2 regions of the Deinococcus multiflagellatus genome follow, and region 2 is predicted to be linked to the other one. Evidence: riboswitches for the same ligand, from Rfam matches in the RefSeq annotation. Region 2 holds a riboswitch; the other holds the start of a gene.
The links. A riboswitch is a leader RNA that binds a small molecule or an ion and turns the genes downstream of it on or off. The one in region 2 is predicted to bind thiamine pyrophosphate.
Positions count from the first base shown of each region.

Region 1 (7,816 bases), on a different contig from region 2:
GGGCTCAAGCGCCCCTCGTCAGGGCCGTGCGGTGGAGGAACAGGCGGGGCCAGAGGACACAGGGGCGTTGGGTCATGCCCACAGGCTACGGCGCCATGTGGTCCGGCCACGCCCGCAACTCGGCGGCCAGCGCCACCGACAGGGGCAGACCCAGGTCCTCCGCCAGCTGCAGGGTCCAGGCCACGGCGTGGGTATACGCCTGTTCCAGTCCGGCGAGGTCTGCCGTGACGCTGGCGTAGCGGCCCAGGGCGGCTGCGCTGAGCTCTTGTTCGGCCGCGCGCGAGGCATTCGGCCAGTGTCCGGTTGCGCCTTCGTGCAGGCGGGCCAGCCGCAATAAGCCGCCCTGCACCCAGCCCAGCAGTTCGTGGGCCCGCACGCGCTCGCCGCGCGCCAGCACATTCAGCCCAAAGGCCAGCCAGTTCAGCAGGCGGTCCAGAAGCAGTGGCCCTTCACCCGCCGGGTCGGCGCGGCGCGTGGCCAGCACCGCCAGATGCCCGGCCAGTTGCCCGTCTGTGTCCCTGACCAGCATGCGCGCGGGGTGAACCTGCTGCGGGGTCCAGGTTTCCACCTCGGGCAGACGGGTGACGGCCTCGACATGCAGTTCCACGCGGCGCAGGCTCGGAAGGATGGCCGTGGGCGTGCCGAACTCGTTGACCACGAAGTGCTGCACAGGTAAGTGTGCCCGCAGCCAGCCCTCGGCACTCACCGCTGCGCCAGGGGCGAGAAAGGCCCAGTACTCCAGGTCGCTCCAGGCGTCGGCGCGGCCCTGCGGCACGCTGCCGTAGGCGACCACGTGCGAAAAACGTGGGTCGGCCCCCAGGGCCGCGCGCAGCTGCCGGTCCAGGGCCAGCAGGCCAGCCAGGCGCGCCTCAGGTCGCAATGATCGCCTCGGCCTCGATTTCCACCAGATGCAAGGGGTCAATCAGGGCGGCCACCTGCACCATTGTGGTGGCGGGGCGAATGTCGCCGAACACCTCGCCGTGGGCCGCGCCCACCTCGGCCCAGCGCGCGATATCTGTAACGTAAATGCGGGTGCGGGTCACGTCTTCCAGCCGGGCGCCCGCCGCTTCCAGGGCCCGACGAATAATGCCCAGAATCGCGCGGGTCTGCTCGGCGGGGTCGCCTATGCCCACCACCTCGCCGTTCACGGTGGCGGTGGTGCCGGCCACCTGCACCATGTTGCCCACCCGCACCGCCCGCGAATACCCCACCTGCGTTTCCCACGGACTGCCACTGCTGATGTTCTGCCGCATGGAGGCCAGCTTATCGGGGCCGGGGTGGGCGTGGGGTGGCGCTCAGTCCTCGTACAGTTCGCCCTTGCGCGGGCTCAGCGTCCAGGACTGCACCGCCCAGCCCTGCGCGCCGCGCTGCAGGTTCACGGTCAGGGTGTAACGGTCGCCGTCAATGTATTCGCTGTTCGTCTTGTCATCGGCGAAGCTCAGCGTCACGGGGAGCGCCACCTGCGCCTGATCCGCCCGGTCCACGGTCAGGTCCAGGCTGTCGAAGGTGAAGTTGCCCAGCCGCTCCAGGGGCAGGTTTTTCAACTCTGGGCTGTCCAGCGTGGCCAGCCAGGGCTTGGCGCGGGCCGCTGCCACGTCAATACGGCGCTGCACCTCGGCTTTCTGGGCGGCGGTGCGGGGCGGCGTGGTCTGGGTATAGCTGGCCCCCACATGCTTGGCCAGCGTATTGAGGTCGCCCAGCAGGCCGGCCGTCACCGCCAGGGGATCGTCAGTCAGTTCGGTCAGACGCGTGGGCGAAACCCGGTAGGCCACGTAGCGCATGCCGCCGCTGCGTTCGTCGCGCACCAGCACGTCGTCGCGGCCCCCCGCGCGGCGCACGGTCGCCAGGGGAACCCAGGCGGTGTCCAGATAATCGGGCTCGACCTGCCGCGCCGGGACCGTCATCAGCGGCGGGCCCGCCACGATCTGGCCGCCCTGGGCGCGGTACAGCCGCAGCGTGGCCTGGGCGCCGCCCCCCACCAGCCCCAGGTATTCGCGCACGCCGGGGCCACTGAACGAGCCCCCCAGCCCCCGGCGCGGGGCGCTGAAGGGCACGCCCGCGCGCAGCGGCCAGTCGCTCAGGCCGTAGTCGTTCATGGCGCGGCGGATATCCGGGCCATAGTTGCCCAGCCACGTGCGGAAGCGGGCGGGCAGCTTCTGCACGAACGCCTGCGCCTCGCCGGGTTTGCCAATGGCCAGCAACGTGGCGTAATCGGCCAGCACCTCGCCGCCGCCGGTCTTGTCGGTCACGGTTTTGGTCATCAGGCCGCGCAGCACGCCGGGGAAAGCGCGGCTGTTGTCCACATACTGCCCGCCACTGTACGAGAGCACCACCGGCAGCGGAATGCTCTCGGCAAAACTCAGGCCGTAGGCGTAGGCAAAGCGCCAGTCGGCGGCCAGCAGTTCCAGCGGGCCCTTGCCGTCCAGTTGCCGGGGCGTCAGCGTGTCGCTGTGCGCGCTGAAGTAGGTCAGCAGCTTGCGCGGCGGCGTGGTCAGCGAATACAGCGTGTGGGTAAAGCAGCAGTGCGCCCCGCCCGAAAAGCCGGCCAGCAGCACCTCCGGCACGCCGTCGCCGGTCACGTCGCGGCACCAGTCCACGCTGACGGCCGTGTCGGAGACCGAAGCGTAGGTGGCGCCGCCCCGCACGAGGCTCACGCGGTCTTCGGGGTCGTCGAAGCCGTTTTCGGCCAGGCGCAGGGTGTAGGCGCCGCAGGTCTGGGTGCTGGTTTTCACCGGGGCGCGCGGCTCGTCCTGGGCGCGGGCGGCGGGCAGCGTCAGGGGCAGCAGGGCGAGGGTGAGCAGAAGCCAGCTCCGGGGTGGGGGCGCAGTGAACACAGGTTCAGTAAAGCACCTGCGTCGGCCCAGGCGCCCGCCTTGATTTTTCCGGGGCGCGGTGTACACTCGCCGCAGTCACCAGGGGTGCCGCTCAAGTGGAGCGGCTGAGAGGGCGCGCCAAGCCTAACCCTAGGAACCTGATCTGGTTTGTGCCAGCGGAGGGAGCGTGACGGGTGCCAAGGCCACATGTGGGTTTTGCCCCCCTCCGAAGCGCGTGAGGGGGGCGTTGTCGTGTTGATTCGCTAAACAAAAAGTCCACAAATACCGCCGGCTGAAGCGGTCTGCGGTTCATCTCCGGTGTCTGTTCTCACCGCCTTTGCTGTGCGCCCCGCGCGCCCGGCCGTCCCTGCTCTGTTGCCTTTCGGAGGCCCCATGCCCACCCTGCCTGACCTGCCCCAGCCCACCCTGGACGCCGACCTGACCACCCCCTTTCCCGGCAGCGAGAAGGTATACCTGCGCGGCACCCGGCACCCCGGCGTGCGCGTGCCTGCGCGGCGCATTCACCAGTCGCCCACCCTGGTGCGTGTAGGCGAGCTGACCCGCCGCGTGCCCAACCCCCCGCTGCTGGTCCCCGATACCAGCGGCCCCTACACCGACCCCGCCGTAACCGTGGATCTGCGCGCCGGGCTGGGGCACGCCCGCCCCTGGCTGGCCGGTGACGCCCGGCTTGAACTGCACCCTCACCGCGTGGCCCCTGAACTGGACCGCAGCGGCCCGCTGCCTTTTCCCCGGGTGCCGCTGCCCCGCCGCGCCCGCCCCGGCGCCGAGATCACCCAGTTGCAGGCCGCGCGCCGGGGCGAGATCACGCCGGAAATGGAATTTGTGGCCCTGCGCGAGTCGCTGCGCCAGGAAGACGCCTTCGACCTGACCGCGCAGCACCCCGGGCAGGCGTTCGGCGCGAGCATCCCGCGCGAGATCACCCCCGAGTTCGTGCGCGCCGAGGTGGCGCGGGGCCGCGCGGTGATTCCCGCCAACATCAACCACCCGGAACTGGAACCCACGGTCATTGGCCGCCACTTCCGCGTGAAGGTGAATGCCAACCTGGGCACCAGCATCGTCACCAGTTCCATTCCGGAGGAGGTGGGCAAGATGATCTGGGCCACGCGCTGGGGGGCCGATACCGTGATGGACCTGTCCACGGGCCGCCACATTCACCCCACGCGCGAGTGGATCATTCGCGGCAGCGCCGTGCCGGTGGGCACTGTGCCCATCTATCAGGCGCTGGAAAAGGTGGGCGGCGTGGCCGAGGACCTGACCTGGGCGGTGTACCGCGACACCCTGATTGAACAGGCCGAGCAGGGCGTGGATTACATGACGGTGCATGCGGGCGTGCGCCTGGCCCACCTGCCGCTGACCGCGCGGCGCCGCACCGGCATCGTCTCGCGCGGGGGCAGCATCCTGGGCAAGTGGTGCCTCGCGCACCATCAGGAGAACTTTCTGTACACGCACTTTGCCGAAGTGTGCGAGATCCTGGCCGCCTACGACGTCACCTTCAGCCTGGGCGACGGTCTGCGCCCCGGGTCTATTGAAGATGCCAACGACGCCGCGCAGTTTGCCGAACTGGACACGCTGGGCGAGCTGACCCGCGTGGCCTGGAAGCACGGGGTTCAGACCATGATTGAAGGCCCCGGCCACGTGCCCATGCAGCTGATCCGCGAGAACATGACCCGCCAGCTGGAGGTGTGCGGGGAAGCGCCCTTCTACACCCTGGGGCCGCTCACCACGGATATCGCGCCCGGCTACGACCACATCACGTCGGCCATTGGCGCCGCGCAGATCGCGTGGTACGGCACGGCGATGCTGTGTTACGTGACCCCCAAGGAACACCTGGGCCTGCCAGACCGCCAGGACGTGCGCGACGGCGTGATTGCCTACCGGATTGCCGCCCACGCCGCCGACCTCGCCAAGGGGCACCCCGGCGCCCAGGCCCGCGACAACGCCCTGAGCAAGGCCCGCTTTGAGTTCCGCTGGGCCGACCAGTTCAACCTGTCCCTGGACCCCCAGCACGCCCGCGCCCTGCACGACGAGACCCTGCCCGCCGAGGCCGCCAAGACCGCGCACTTCTGCTCCATGTGCGGCCCGCAGTTCTGCTCCATGAAGCTCAGCCACGACCTGCGCGCCCCCGAGGTGCTGGCCGGGCTGGAGGCCAAAGCGCAGGAGTTCCGCGCGCTGGGCGGCGAGATTTATCTGGGGGCAGGCCATGAGTGAGGGTCGAGAAGTCGAGGCGTCAAGCCGTCGAGGGGGCCCGGATGAGGGTCAGGCCGGTCTTTTTCAAGAGGTAGCCCCCCAGCGCGCCGGGGGGGTCTCGACCTCTCGACCCCTGGACTTCTCGACCGGCACCGAACAGGCGCCCAAAGCCCACCCTGTTGCTCCGACCTCTGGCCCCCTGGACCTCTCGCCCTGCCCCCTGGGGCACCTGTACCTGGTGGCCACGCCGCGCCCCGGCCAGCCAGAGGGCGAGTTCCTGGCGCGAATTGCGGCGGCCCTGGACGGCGGCGTGGACACCCTGCAACTGCGCTGCAAAGACTGGGAGGCGCGGCCTTACATCGCCCTGGGGGGCCGGGTGGCGGACCTGGCGCAGGCGCGCGGGGTGCCGTTCTTTATCAATGACCGTGTGGACGTGGCGGTGGCCTGCGGCGCCGATGGGGTGCACCTGGGCCAGGGCGACCTGCCGCCCGCCTGGGCGCACGGGCTGGCGCCGGGGCTGCTGGTGGGCCTCAGCACGCACGCGCCCGCGCAGGCCATCGCCGCGCTGGCCGAACAGCCCGCGTACATTGCCGCTGGCCCCGTGTACGCCACCCCCACCAAGCCGGGCCGCGCGCCCGCCGGGCTGGCCTACATCCGGCAGGTGGCGGCGCTGCGCCCCCACGTGCCCTGGTACGCCATTGGCGGCCTGGACGCGGGCAACATGCACGAGGTGCTGTCGGCGGGCGCCCGCCGCGTGGCGGTGGTGCGCGCGGTGCTGGACGCCCGCGACCCCGCGCAGGCGGCGGCTGAACTGTGCGCCGCGCTGCGCCCGGGGGTGGGCACATGATCGTGAACGGCGAGCCCCACCCCTCCACCCCCGGCCTGACCCTGTGGGCGCTGCTGCGCGACCTGAACGTGGACCCGGCGCGCGTGGCGGTGGCGGTGAATGACGACTTCTATCCCGGCGCCCGCGTGCCGGACCGTGCACTGAAGGACGGCGATGTCATCGAAATCGTGCGGATTCTGGGGGGTGGCTGAGGGTGCAGGCTGATCCGTTTCACCTGGGCGGGCGTCCCTTCACTTCGCGCTTGCTGGCCGGCACCGGCAAATTCCGCGACTTTGGCCTGATGCGCGAGGCCCTGGCCGCCAGCGGCGCGCAGATCATCACCGTGGCGATTCGCCGCGTGGACCTGAAGGCCCCCGGCCACGACGGCCTGCTGGACGCGCTGGACTGGGACCGCCTGCACCTGCTGCCCAACACCGCTGGCTGCCGCACCGCCGCCGAGGCCGTGCGGGTGGCCCGGCTGGCCCGCGCCGCCACCGGCACGACCTGGATCAAGCTGGAAGTCATTCCGGATGCCCGTTACCTGCTGCCCGACCCGGTGGGCACCCTGGCCGCCGCCGAAGAACTGGCCGCCGACGGCTTCACCGTCCTGCCCTATGTGCAGCCCGATGCGGTGCTGGCCCGCGCACTGGAACGGGCCGGCTGCGCCGCTGTGATGCCCCTGGCCAGCCCTATTGGCAGCGGGCGCGGCCTGCGCACCCCGGACCTGCTGACCACCGTGCTGGACGGCGCGGGGGTGCCGATCATCGTGGACGCGGGCCTGGGGGTGCCCAGCGACGCCGCCCAGGCCCTGGAACTGGGTGCGGACGCCGTGCTGGTGAACACCGCCATTGCCGAAGCCCGCGACCCGGTGGGCATGGCCCACGCCTTTGCCCTGGGCGTGCAGGCCGGGCGCGCGGCGTTCCTGGCCGGGCGCATGGCGGCGCGCACGCACGCCAGCCCCAGCAGTCCGGTGCCGGGCGTGCCCCGGTTGCCTGATCCGGAGGTGCCGGTGTGAGGGGGTCTAAGGGTCGAAGAGTCAAAGGGTCTAAGGGGGGCTGGGGTCAAGGGCGGGGCCGGTGGTGGGGCACCAGTCGAGAGGTCGAGGCGTCTAGAGGTCGAGAAGGGCTTTTTCTCGACGCCTCGACTTCTGAACTTCTCGACCCCAGCGCGTCCCGCCCATGACCGCCCGCGAAGTCATCGTGGTGGGCGGCGGCCTGATCGGCGCGCTGGTGGCCTTCACGTTGCGGCAGGCGGGGGCAGACGTGCTGGTGCTGGACGCGGGGCGGCGGGGGGCCGCGTGGCGCGCGGCGGCGGGCCTGCTGACCCCGGACGGCGAGGGGCTGCGCGGCACCGCCCCGCACGCCGAGGCGCTGGACAGTCTGCGGCGCTGGCCCGCGCTGGTGGCCGCCCTGGAAAGGGCCAGCGGGCAGCCGGTCTTTTACCGGGAAGGGGTGCGCCGCCGGCAACCCGGTGGGGGAGAGGCCGTCACCCCTGGCGAGGCCCGCCTGCACCCGCCGTCGGTGGTGCGCGCCGCGCGGGCCGGGGTAGAGGTGCGGCGGGCCCAGGTGCTGGCCCTACACCCGGGGCCGCGTGGGGTGACGGTGGTGGCAGATGCAGGGGGCTGGACAGCCCAGACGGTGGTTCTGGCGGCAGGGGTGTGGAGCGCGGCCTTTGGGGTGGCGGTGCGGCCCGTGCAGGGGCAGGCCCTGCTGCTGGACAGCCCCGCCGAGGTGGGCGCGGTGTACGGCCCGCCCACCCGGGGCTTTTCCCGCTACGCCCTCTCGCGCCCCGACGGCGTGTACGTGGGCGCCACCGCCCGCGCCTCGTGGGCCACCACGCCTGACGCGCATGCCAGCCGCTGGCTGATGGGGGTGGCCGGGCAACTGGTGCCAGGCGTCACCGCCCCGGTGCAGACGCGGCTGGTGGGCCTGCGCCCCTTTACCCCAGATGGAATGCCGCTGGTGGCGCC
Region 1 covers NZ_JAIQXV010000010.1:60,489-68,304, forward strand. The annotation lists gene K7W41_RS12810 (aldo/keto reductase) at 1-8, opposite strand, end outside; gene K7W41_RS12815 (hypothetical protein) at 86-880, opposite strand; gene K7W41_RS12820 (RidA family protein) at 870-1,253, opposite strand; gene K7W41_RS12825 (hypothetical protein) at 1,296-2,834, opposite strand; TPP riboswitch at 2,905-3,016, shown strand; gene thiC (phosphomethylpyrimidine synthase ThiC) at 3,207-5,042, shown strand; gene thiE (thiamine phosphate synthase) at 5,035-5,868, shown strand; gene thiS (sulfur carrier protein ThiS) at 5,865-6,059, shown strand; gene K7W41_RS12845 (thiazole synthase) at 6,062-6,862, shown strand; gene K7W41_RS12850 (NAD(P)/FAD-dependent oxidoreductase) at 7,026-7,816, shown strand, end outside.
Region 1: it holds a riboswitch for thiamine pyrophosphate, as region 2 does, so the genes downstream of both, thiC (phosphomethylpyrimidine synthase ThiC) here and K7W41_RS07610 (thiamine ABC transporter substrate-binding protein) in region 2, are expected to answer to the same signal.

Region 2 (7,816 bases):
CTGCTGGCCGGCGGCGTGCTGCTGACGGCGGCCCTGAGCCTGGGTCCGGTGATCTGGCCCCGCGCGCAGGCCCCGCAGGTCACGCGCGTGGCGCTGCCCGCCCCAGCAGCCACCGCGCCCAGCCGTGAGGCCCCCACCTCCCCGGCCACCTACCCAGCCACCGCCAGCGTGCAGCCCCTGATTTCGGGGCGCCTGAACCTGAACACCGCCACCACCGAGCAGCTCGAAGCCCTGCCGAAGGTAGGCCCCGCCCTGGCCGCGCGCATCGTGGCCGGACGGCCCTACCGCACGCTGGCGGATCTGGACCGGGTGAAGGGGATTGGTCCCTCGGCGCTGAAGACCCTCCAAGGGCTGGTGACCTTCTGAGCAGCGCCGCACTCCCAGCAGTCCACCAGCCGGCCAGCGCACGGGCCACCGCAGGGGCAGGCCGCTTGCCGTGGTCAGTGCCCGCTGTGCTGGGCGTGATTGGCGGCATTCTGCTGGCGCTGGGCCTGCCCTGGGGCGCAGCGGTGCCCCTGGCGGGCGCGGCCCTGGCCCTGCTGGATGCCCGGCTGCCGCTGCTCGTCGTGGCCCTGCTGGGAGGCGGCGCTGGGTGGCTGTCGGCCCACACGGTGCTCTCGCGCCCCGAGCCGCTTACCCCGTGGCTGGGCGCCCAGGTGACCCTGAAGGGCGAATGGGACGGCCAGTTTCTAACCCTGCACGACCCGCGTGCCCGGCTGGCCGTGAGCCCCAAACCCACGCAGGGCCCTGGGCAGCTGGAGGTGGCCGGCCGACTGGTGGCCCCGCAGGGCCGCCGCACCCCCGGCGGCTTCGATCAGGCCGGGTGGCTGCGGTCTCAGGGCGGCCTGTTCGTGCCCACCCCTGGCGCCGTGCTGGTGGGGGCCCGGGTGAAGACCCACCAGCCCGAGGGCGGGCTGCGCGGCTGGTTCCGGCAGGGGCTGAGTGCGGGCCTGAGCGAGCGGCAGGCGGCGCTGATGCAGGCGGTGGAACTGGGCGACCGCTCGGACATCAGCCAGGAGGACTTTGCGCCGGGGTACGCGGTGCGCGACGCCTTTGCCCGCGCGGGCCTGGCGCACCTGATGGCGCTGTCCGGGCAGAACGTGGCGCTGATCACCGGGGTGCTGGTGTGGCTGCTGATCCGGGCCGGCGCGGCGCCCGCGTGGCGTTACGGCCTGCCAGCCGCGCTGCTGCTGCCCTACCTGCTGCTGCTGGTGCAGCCCTCGCCCAGCATCACGCGGGCGGTCATCATGGGCGCGGCGGTGCTGCTGGCGCTGGCCCTGGGGCGCGGCCGGCCCGATCCCCTGGGCCTCATCGCCCTGGCGGCGCTGGCCTGCCTGCTGCTGTTTCCGCTGTGGCTGCTGGACGTGGGGTTTCAGCTGTCGTTCCTGGCCGTGCTGGCCCTCACGCAGACCCCGCGCGTGGCCGAGCGGCTCCCGGCGCGCTGGCCCCACGCGCTGCGGCTGGCGATCAGCGCCACTGTGCTGGCCGAACTGGGCACCCTGCCGGTGGTGGCGGGCAGCTTCGGGCAGCTGCCGCTGGTGGGCCTGCCGGCCAATCTGGTGGCCGGGGTCATCATGGCCGCGCTGGTGCCGCTGGGGTTTGTGGCCGGGCTGCTGGGCCCGCTGGCGGCGCCGCTGAATGTGGCCTGTGGCCTGCTGGCTTCGGCGCTGCTGGCGGTGGCCGAAGCCTTTGGCCGCGCGCCCGTGCTGACCTGGGGGGCCATCGGGGCGGCGGGGGTGGTGGCCTACGCCACGGCGCTGGGCGCGGGGTGGCTGTGGCTGCTGGGCCGGGTGCGGGCCCGCGCGGCCCTGGGCACCCTGCTGGCTGGCCTGCTGCTGACCGCCCTGCCCGGCTGGCTGCGCCCAGCGCGAGAAGTGGTGTTTCTGGATGTGGGCCAGGGCGACAGCACCCTGATTCGCCTGCCGGGCCTGACGATGCTGATTGACGCCGGCGGTTCGGTGGGCAGCAACTACGACGTGGGCGGGCGCACCGTGGTGCCGGCCCTGCGCGCCCTGGGCGTGCGGAAACTGGACGTGCTGGTGGCCACCCACGCCGACACCGACCACATCGAAGGCGTGCCCGCCGTGCTGCGCGCCCTGCCGGTGGGGGAACTGTGGGTGGGCCACCGCAAGCGGGGCGACCCGGTGCTGGACGCCGTGCTGGCCGAAGCCCAGGCCCAGGGCGTGCCCGTGCGCGAGGTGCGGCGCGGCGACCGCGTGCAGGCTTCCGGTGCCACCCTGACGGTGCTGTGGCCCCCCGGTAACCACTGGCAGGAGGAGGACAACGAGAACAGTGTGGCCCTGACGCTGGAGTCGCGCGGCTGGCGCGCGGCGTTTCTGGGCGATCTGGCCCAGCCGGGCGAGGCGCAGGCCGGGCCCGGCAACCTGGACCTGCTGAAAGCCGCGCACCACGGCAGCCGCCATTCCAGCGGCGAGGCGCTGCTGGCGCAGGCCACCCCCGCCGACACGGTGATCAGCGTGGGCCGCAACACCTACGGCCACCCCCACCCCGACGTGCTGGCGCGGCTGGCCCAGGTGGGGTCCAGGGTCTGGCGCACCGATCAGGTGGGCACCATCCGCTGGCCAGTGCCGTAGGAGGCAGTGGGCTGTGGGTCGTAGGAAAAGACTACAGGAGGGTGCGCAGGCCGTCCCAGCCGTCAATCAGCTCAGTCAGGTGCTGGCCGCCCAGCAGATGCGCGTCCAGAATGCCGGGCAGCCAGGGCAGCACATCCGGCGGCAGGGCCTCCAGGGCAAACCAGCCCACCGCCGAGGTTTTTTCCAGCGGCTGGGGCTCGCCCTGCCACGCGCGGGTCAGGAAGAACACGTCCAGGCCCGCTGTGCCCTCCAGGTCGTAGCGGCAGGCGCCCAGGCAGGTCAGGGCGGCGGGGTCCACGCCCAGGCCCACCTCTTCCCAGGTTTCGCGCACAGCGGCCTGGGCCAGGCTCTCGCCGGTTTCCACACGCCCGCCGGGCAGGCCCCACAGCCCACTCGCATAGGACGACCCCGCGCGGCGCCCCAGCAGCACGCGCCCCTGTCCGTCTTGCAGCACCAGCCAGGACACCAGATGAAACGTCATGCGCTCAGGTTGGCATGTCTGGCAGGATTTTCCCCTCTACCCTGGGGCCATGAGCTGCATTCTGCGCGTCTGGGGGGACTTTGATGTGACCGCGTTTCTGGCCGGCACAAACCTTACGCCACATCACGTCTGGCGCGAGGGGGAACCCCAGCGGTTTCCTGATCGCATCGCGCGTGATTCTGGTTTTCTGCTCGCTGCCAGCCCGGCCGACTTCTGCCAGCCCGAACAACAGATTGAAGACGTGATCGCCTTTCTGCAGACGCACCACGCCAGCCTGCTCACTCTGAATGAGCTGCTGACCGTCACAGACCCGGAGTGGGACCACACCTATGCGGAACTGGACTTTGGCATTGAGGACCGTGTGGGCACCCTGAATGAATGGGGCCACGAAATTGTGCATCAGGGTGACCGTTTTCCGCCCATCCTGATCCGGCTGGCGGGGCAGCTGGGGCTGGGCCTGACCGTCTCCCGGTATCCCCGCACGCCCCCCGAGGACGGCGAAGCCTGAGCCCACCACCCATGCGCTATCTTCGCGGGTGCGTCACCGGGGGTGCCGACCCAGAAGCTGGGCGGCTGAGACTTACCCCAGGAACCTGATCCGGGTCATTCCGGCGGAGGGAGCGTGACCGGCCCCGCTTCTGTGGCGGCGGCCCCCGCTTCCCCTCGTGACGCGAGGGGACTTTTTTATGCGCACACCACTGCTGCTGGGCCTGCTGCTGGCTGGGGCCGCCCAGGCCCAGACCACCCTGACCGTGATCACCCACGACTCCTTTGACGTGGACAAAAAGCTCATTGCCGCCTTCGAGAGCGCCAACAAGGTCAAGGTGCGCTTCGTGAAGGGCGGCGACGCCGGCGAACTCCTGAACCGCCTGATCCTGACCCGGCGCGCGCCGATTGCCGACGTGGTGTACGGCCTGGACAACAGCCTGCTGCCCCGCGCGCGGCAGGCCGGCATTCTGGACCCCTACAAGTCCCCGGCCCAGGGCCGCGTGCCCGCCGAATACCGCCTGGACGACGCCGGCCTGCTGAACACCGTGGATTACGGCTTTGTGGCCCTGAACTACGACCGCGCGTGGTTTGAAAAGGCGGGCCTACCGCTGCCCAAAAGTCTGGATGATCTGAAGACGCCCACCTACGCCAAGCTGACCGTGGTGCAGAGCCCCGCGACCAGCAGCCCCGGTCTGGCCTTTTTGCTCGCCACCGTGAACCACTACGGCGAGGCTGGCGCGTGGGCATGGTGGCGCGCGGCGCGGGCCGGCGGCATGAAGGTCACGCGCGGCTGGAGCGACGCCTATTACAAGGACTTCACGAAAAACGGCGGCAAATACCCCATCGTGCTGTCCTATGCCAGCAGCCCCGCCGCCGAGGTCTTTTACGCCGACGGCTTCAATCCCCAGAACCTGCCCGCCCAGAGCCCCACGGGCAACCTGTTCCTGCCGGGCAGCGTGTACACCCAGCTGGAAGGCGTGGGCATCCTGAAAGGCACCAAACAGCCCGCCCTGGCCCGCAAGTTCGTGGACTTCATGCTGAGCGCCCCCGTACAGGCCGATATTCCCACCCGCATGTGGATTTACCCGGCCGCCAAGGCCACGCCCCTGAATCCGGTGTTCAAGTTTGCCCAGCAGCCACCCCTGCCCACCATCAAGCCTGCCGTCAGCGCCAACCCCCAGCGCCTCGTGGACGCCTGGGTGACACAGGTGCTGCGCGCGAGGTGAGGAGGGGGAGGCAGGTGGCGGGCAGCGGGGCGCGGGAAAAACAAACAGGCCACCCCACGCTGACCTTCAGCTTTTCAAAGTAGAACCTTCTGGACCGCACCAAGGCAGCCTGCCCCTCCACTGCCCAGGTCCAGACGAGGCCGTCGTGCCCGAAGGGCGCGGGCCATTACGCGCCATCGGAGGATGGCGTCGAAGCCAGACACGTCACCGCAGAGGGAAGCCCAGCCAACGTCAGTAGAAACTCTTGCCCAGCGCAGCGCCGCTCCCCCTGCCCCTCTGCTGCGCAGCTCTGCGAGTCTGGGGGAGGGGGCTGGGGGGTGGGGTCTACGAAACAAAACCGCAACCACCATCCCATGACCCACCTCCTCCCCTGGCTCCTCACCCTCCCCGGCCTCCTCTTCCTCACCCTCTTCCTGGCCCTCCCCCTCACCCGCACCCTCCTCGAAGGCGGCGTGACCCTGGCCGTCTGGCAGGACCCCTATTTCCAGTCCCGCCTGGCCTGGACCCTCACCCAGGCCGCCCTGACCGCTGCCCTGGCCCTGCTGCTGGGCGTGCCCCTGGCCTACCTCCTGTCCCGCTACGAGGTGCGCGGCAAGGCCCTGCTGCTGCGCCTGCTGCTGCTGCCCTTCGTGACCCCCACGCTGGTGGCGGTGCTGGGCCTCACTGCCCTGCTGGGCCCCCAGGGCGCCGTGACGCGCTGGACGGGACTGGACCTGAGCGACACCCCGGCCCTGGTGCTGCTGGGCAACCTGTTTTTCAACCTGCCCGTGATGGTGCGCCTGAGCCACGCGGCCTTCGCCCGGGTGTCGCCGGGACTGCTGGGCGCGGCGCGCTCGCTGGGGGCCCCGGCGTGGCGCGCGGCCTGGGACGTGGCCCTGCCCCTGGCGCTGCCCGGGGTGCTGGCGGGCACGGCGCTGGTGTTCCTGTATTCGGCCCTGAGCTTTGGTCTGCCCCTGGCCCTGGGCGGCGAGCGCTACGCCACGCTGGAGGTGGAAATCTACACCCTGACGGCCCTGCAACTGCGCCTCTCCGAAGCCAGCGCATTGATCGTGGGGCAACTGGCGCTGACGCTGGTGGTCACGGGGGTTTACGTGGCCCTGACCCGGGGCGGCAGCGGCGTGCCCGTGGGCGGCCGGCCCCGCGCCCGGGGCGGCGCGCGGGCGGCGCTGCTGGGCCTGGGCACCCTGACCGTGCTGATCTGCTTTGCGCCCCTGGTGGCCGTGGTGGTGCGCGGCCTGTGGGGCGCGGCCGGGCCCACGCTGGCCTACTGGCGCGGCATTCTGGCCGATGAGAGCACGCCGCTGCTGCTGTGGAACACCGTGCGCTTTGGCCTGCTGGCCCTGGTCGGGGCCACGCTGCTGGGCGGCCTGTACGCGCTGGGGGCGTGGCGGGCGCGCGCCCGGGTGCTGGACCTGCTGTCGCTGCTGCCCCTGATGGTCTCGCCGGTCAGCCTCGCCGCCGGCTACCTGCTGGCCTACCCGGCGCTGGCCGCTGGCCTGCCGCTGCTGATCGCCGCCTACACCTTGCTGGCGTGGCCGCTGGTGGTGCGCTCGGTGCTGCCGGCCCTGCGCGCCATTCCGCCCCGCCTGCACGAGGCCGCGCGCTCGCTGGGGGCCGGCGCAGGCGCGGCGTTCCGCACCGTCACCTGGCCGCTGGCCTTTCCCGCCCTGCGCGGCGGGGGCGCCCTGGCCCTCGCCACGGTGCTGGGCGAATTCGGCGCGACCCTGGTGCTCACCCGCCCAGAATGGGCCACCCTCTCCACCGGCCTGTATGAGCGCCTGGGCCGCGCCGGCGAGCGCAACCTGGGCGAAGCCTGCGCGCTGGCGACCCTGCTGCTGATCCTCTCGGCGCTGGCCTTTGCCCTGCTGGACGGCGGCGAAGGCGAGGTGACATGAGATGCTAGGGGGGATGAGCGTTGCACCTGCGCTGGCTGTGGATGGCCTGCACAAAGCCTTCGGACCCGTTCAGGCTGTGCGCGGCGTCTCTCTGACCGTGGCGCGCGGCGAAACCGTGGCGCTGCTGGGGCCGTCGGGCTGCGGCAAAAGCACCGTGCTGCGGCTGGTGGCGGGGCTGGAGCGCCCCGACGCGGGCACCGTGGCGGTGGGCGGGCGCGAGGTCACCCACCAGCCCCCGGAAACGCGCGGGGTGGGGCTGGTGTTTCAGGATTACGCGCTGTTTCCGCACCTGAGCGTGCTGGACAACGTGGCTTACAGCCTGCGGGTGCGCGGCACGCCCCGCGCCGCCGCCCAGGCGCAGGCGCGCGAAGCCCTGGCCCTGGTGGACCTGGGCGGGCTGGAAGGGCGGCGCCCGGCGCAACTCTCGGGCGGGCAGGCGCAGCGGGCGGCACTGGCCCGCGCGCTGGCCACCCGCTCGCCGCTGCTGCTACTGGACGAGCCCATGTCCAACCTCGACGAGCGGCTGCGCGCCGACCTGCGCGCCGGGCTGCGCGCGCTGTTTGCCCGCCTGGACGCCGGGGTGCTGCTGGTCACGCACGACCAGCGCGAGGCGCGCGCCCTGGCCGGACAGGTGGCGGTGATGCGCGCCGGAGCGCTGGTGCAGCAAGGGCCCACCGAGACGGTCTTTGCCCAGCCCGCCAGCGCCTGGGTGGCGGCCTTTCTGGGCGAGCCCAACCTGCTGCGCGCGGGGAGCGGGCAGGTGCGCCACGTCCCCGAACGTGCGCTGCACCTGGGCACGGGCGAGCCCTGGCCGGTCACCGCCGGGCACAGCACCGAGGGCGGTCTGCAGGTGACGGTGGCCCACGCCCTGGGCCCCCTGCGCCTGACCCTCAGCCCGCGCGAAACGACGCAACTGCACGGCGACACCCTGCGCCTGAGCGTGGACGACGCCCAGGTGCGCCTGCTGCCCGACGACCGGGGGCAAGGGTGAGCCGAGCCTCAAAAAACGCCGCTCTACGTTCCGGACTTTTTCGTCCGGAGGAACGTGCAGAGCGGCAGAGCAACAAAGAACAAGCGACGGGGTTCGAGGAAGACACCTCTAACAAGGCACTCGATATTCCGGAACAGGAC
Region 2 covers NZ_JAIQXV010000004.1:114,550-122,365, forward strand. The annotation lists gene K7W41_RS07590 (ComEA family DNA-binding protein) at 1-366, shown strand, start outside; gene K7W41_RS07595 (DNA internalization-related competence protein ComEC/Rec2) at 432-2,594, shown strand; gene K7W41_RS07600 (NUDIX domain-containing protein) at 2,626-3,075, opposite strand; gene K7W41_RS07605 (hypothetical protein) at 3,125-3,583, shown strand; TPP riboswitch at 3,612-3,713, shown strand; gene K7W41_RS07610 (thiamine ABC transporter substrate-binding protein) at 3,762-4,790, shown strand; gene K7W41_RS07615 (ABC transporter permease) at 5,144-6,685, shown strand; gene K7W41_RS07620 (ABC transporter ATP-binding protein) at 6,699-7,676, shown strand.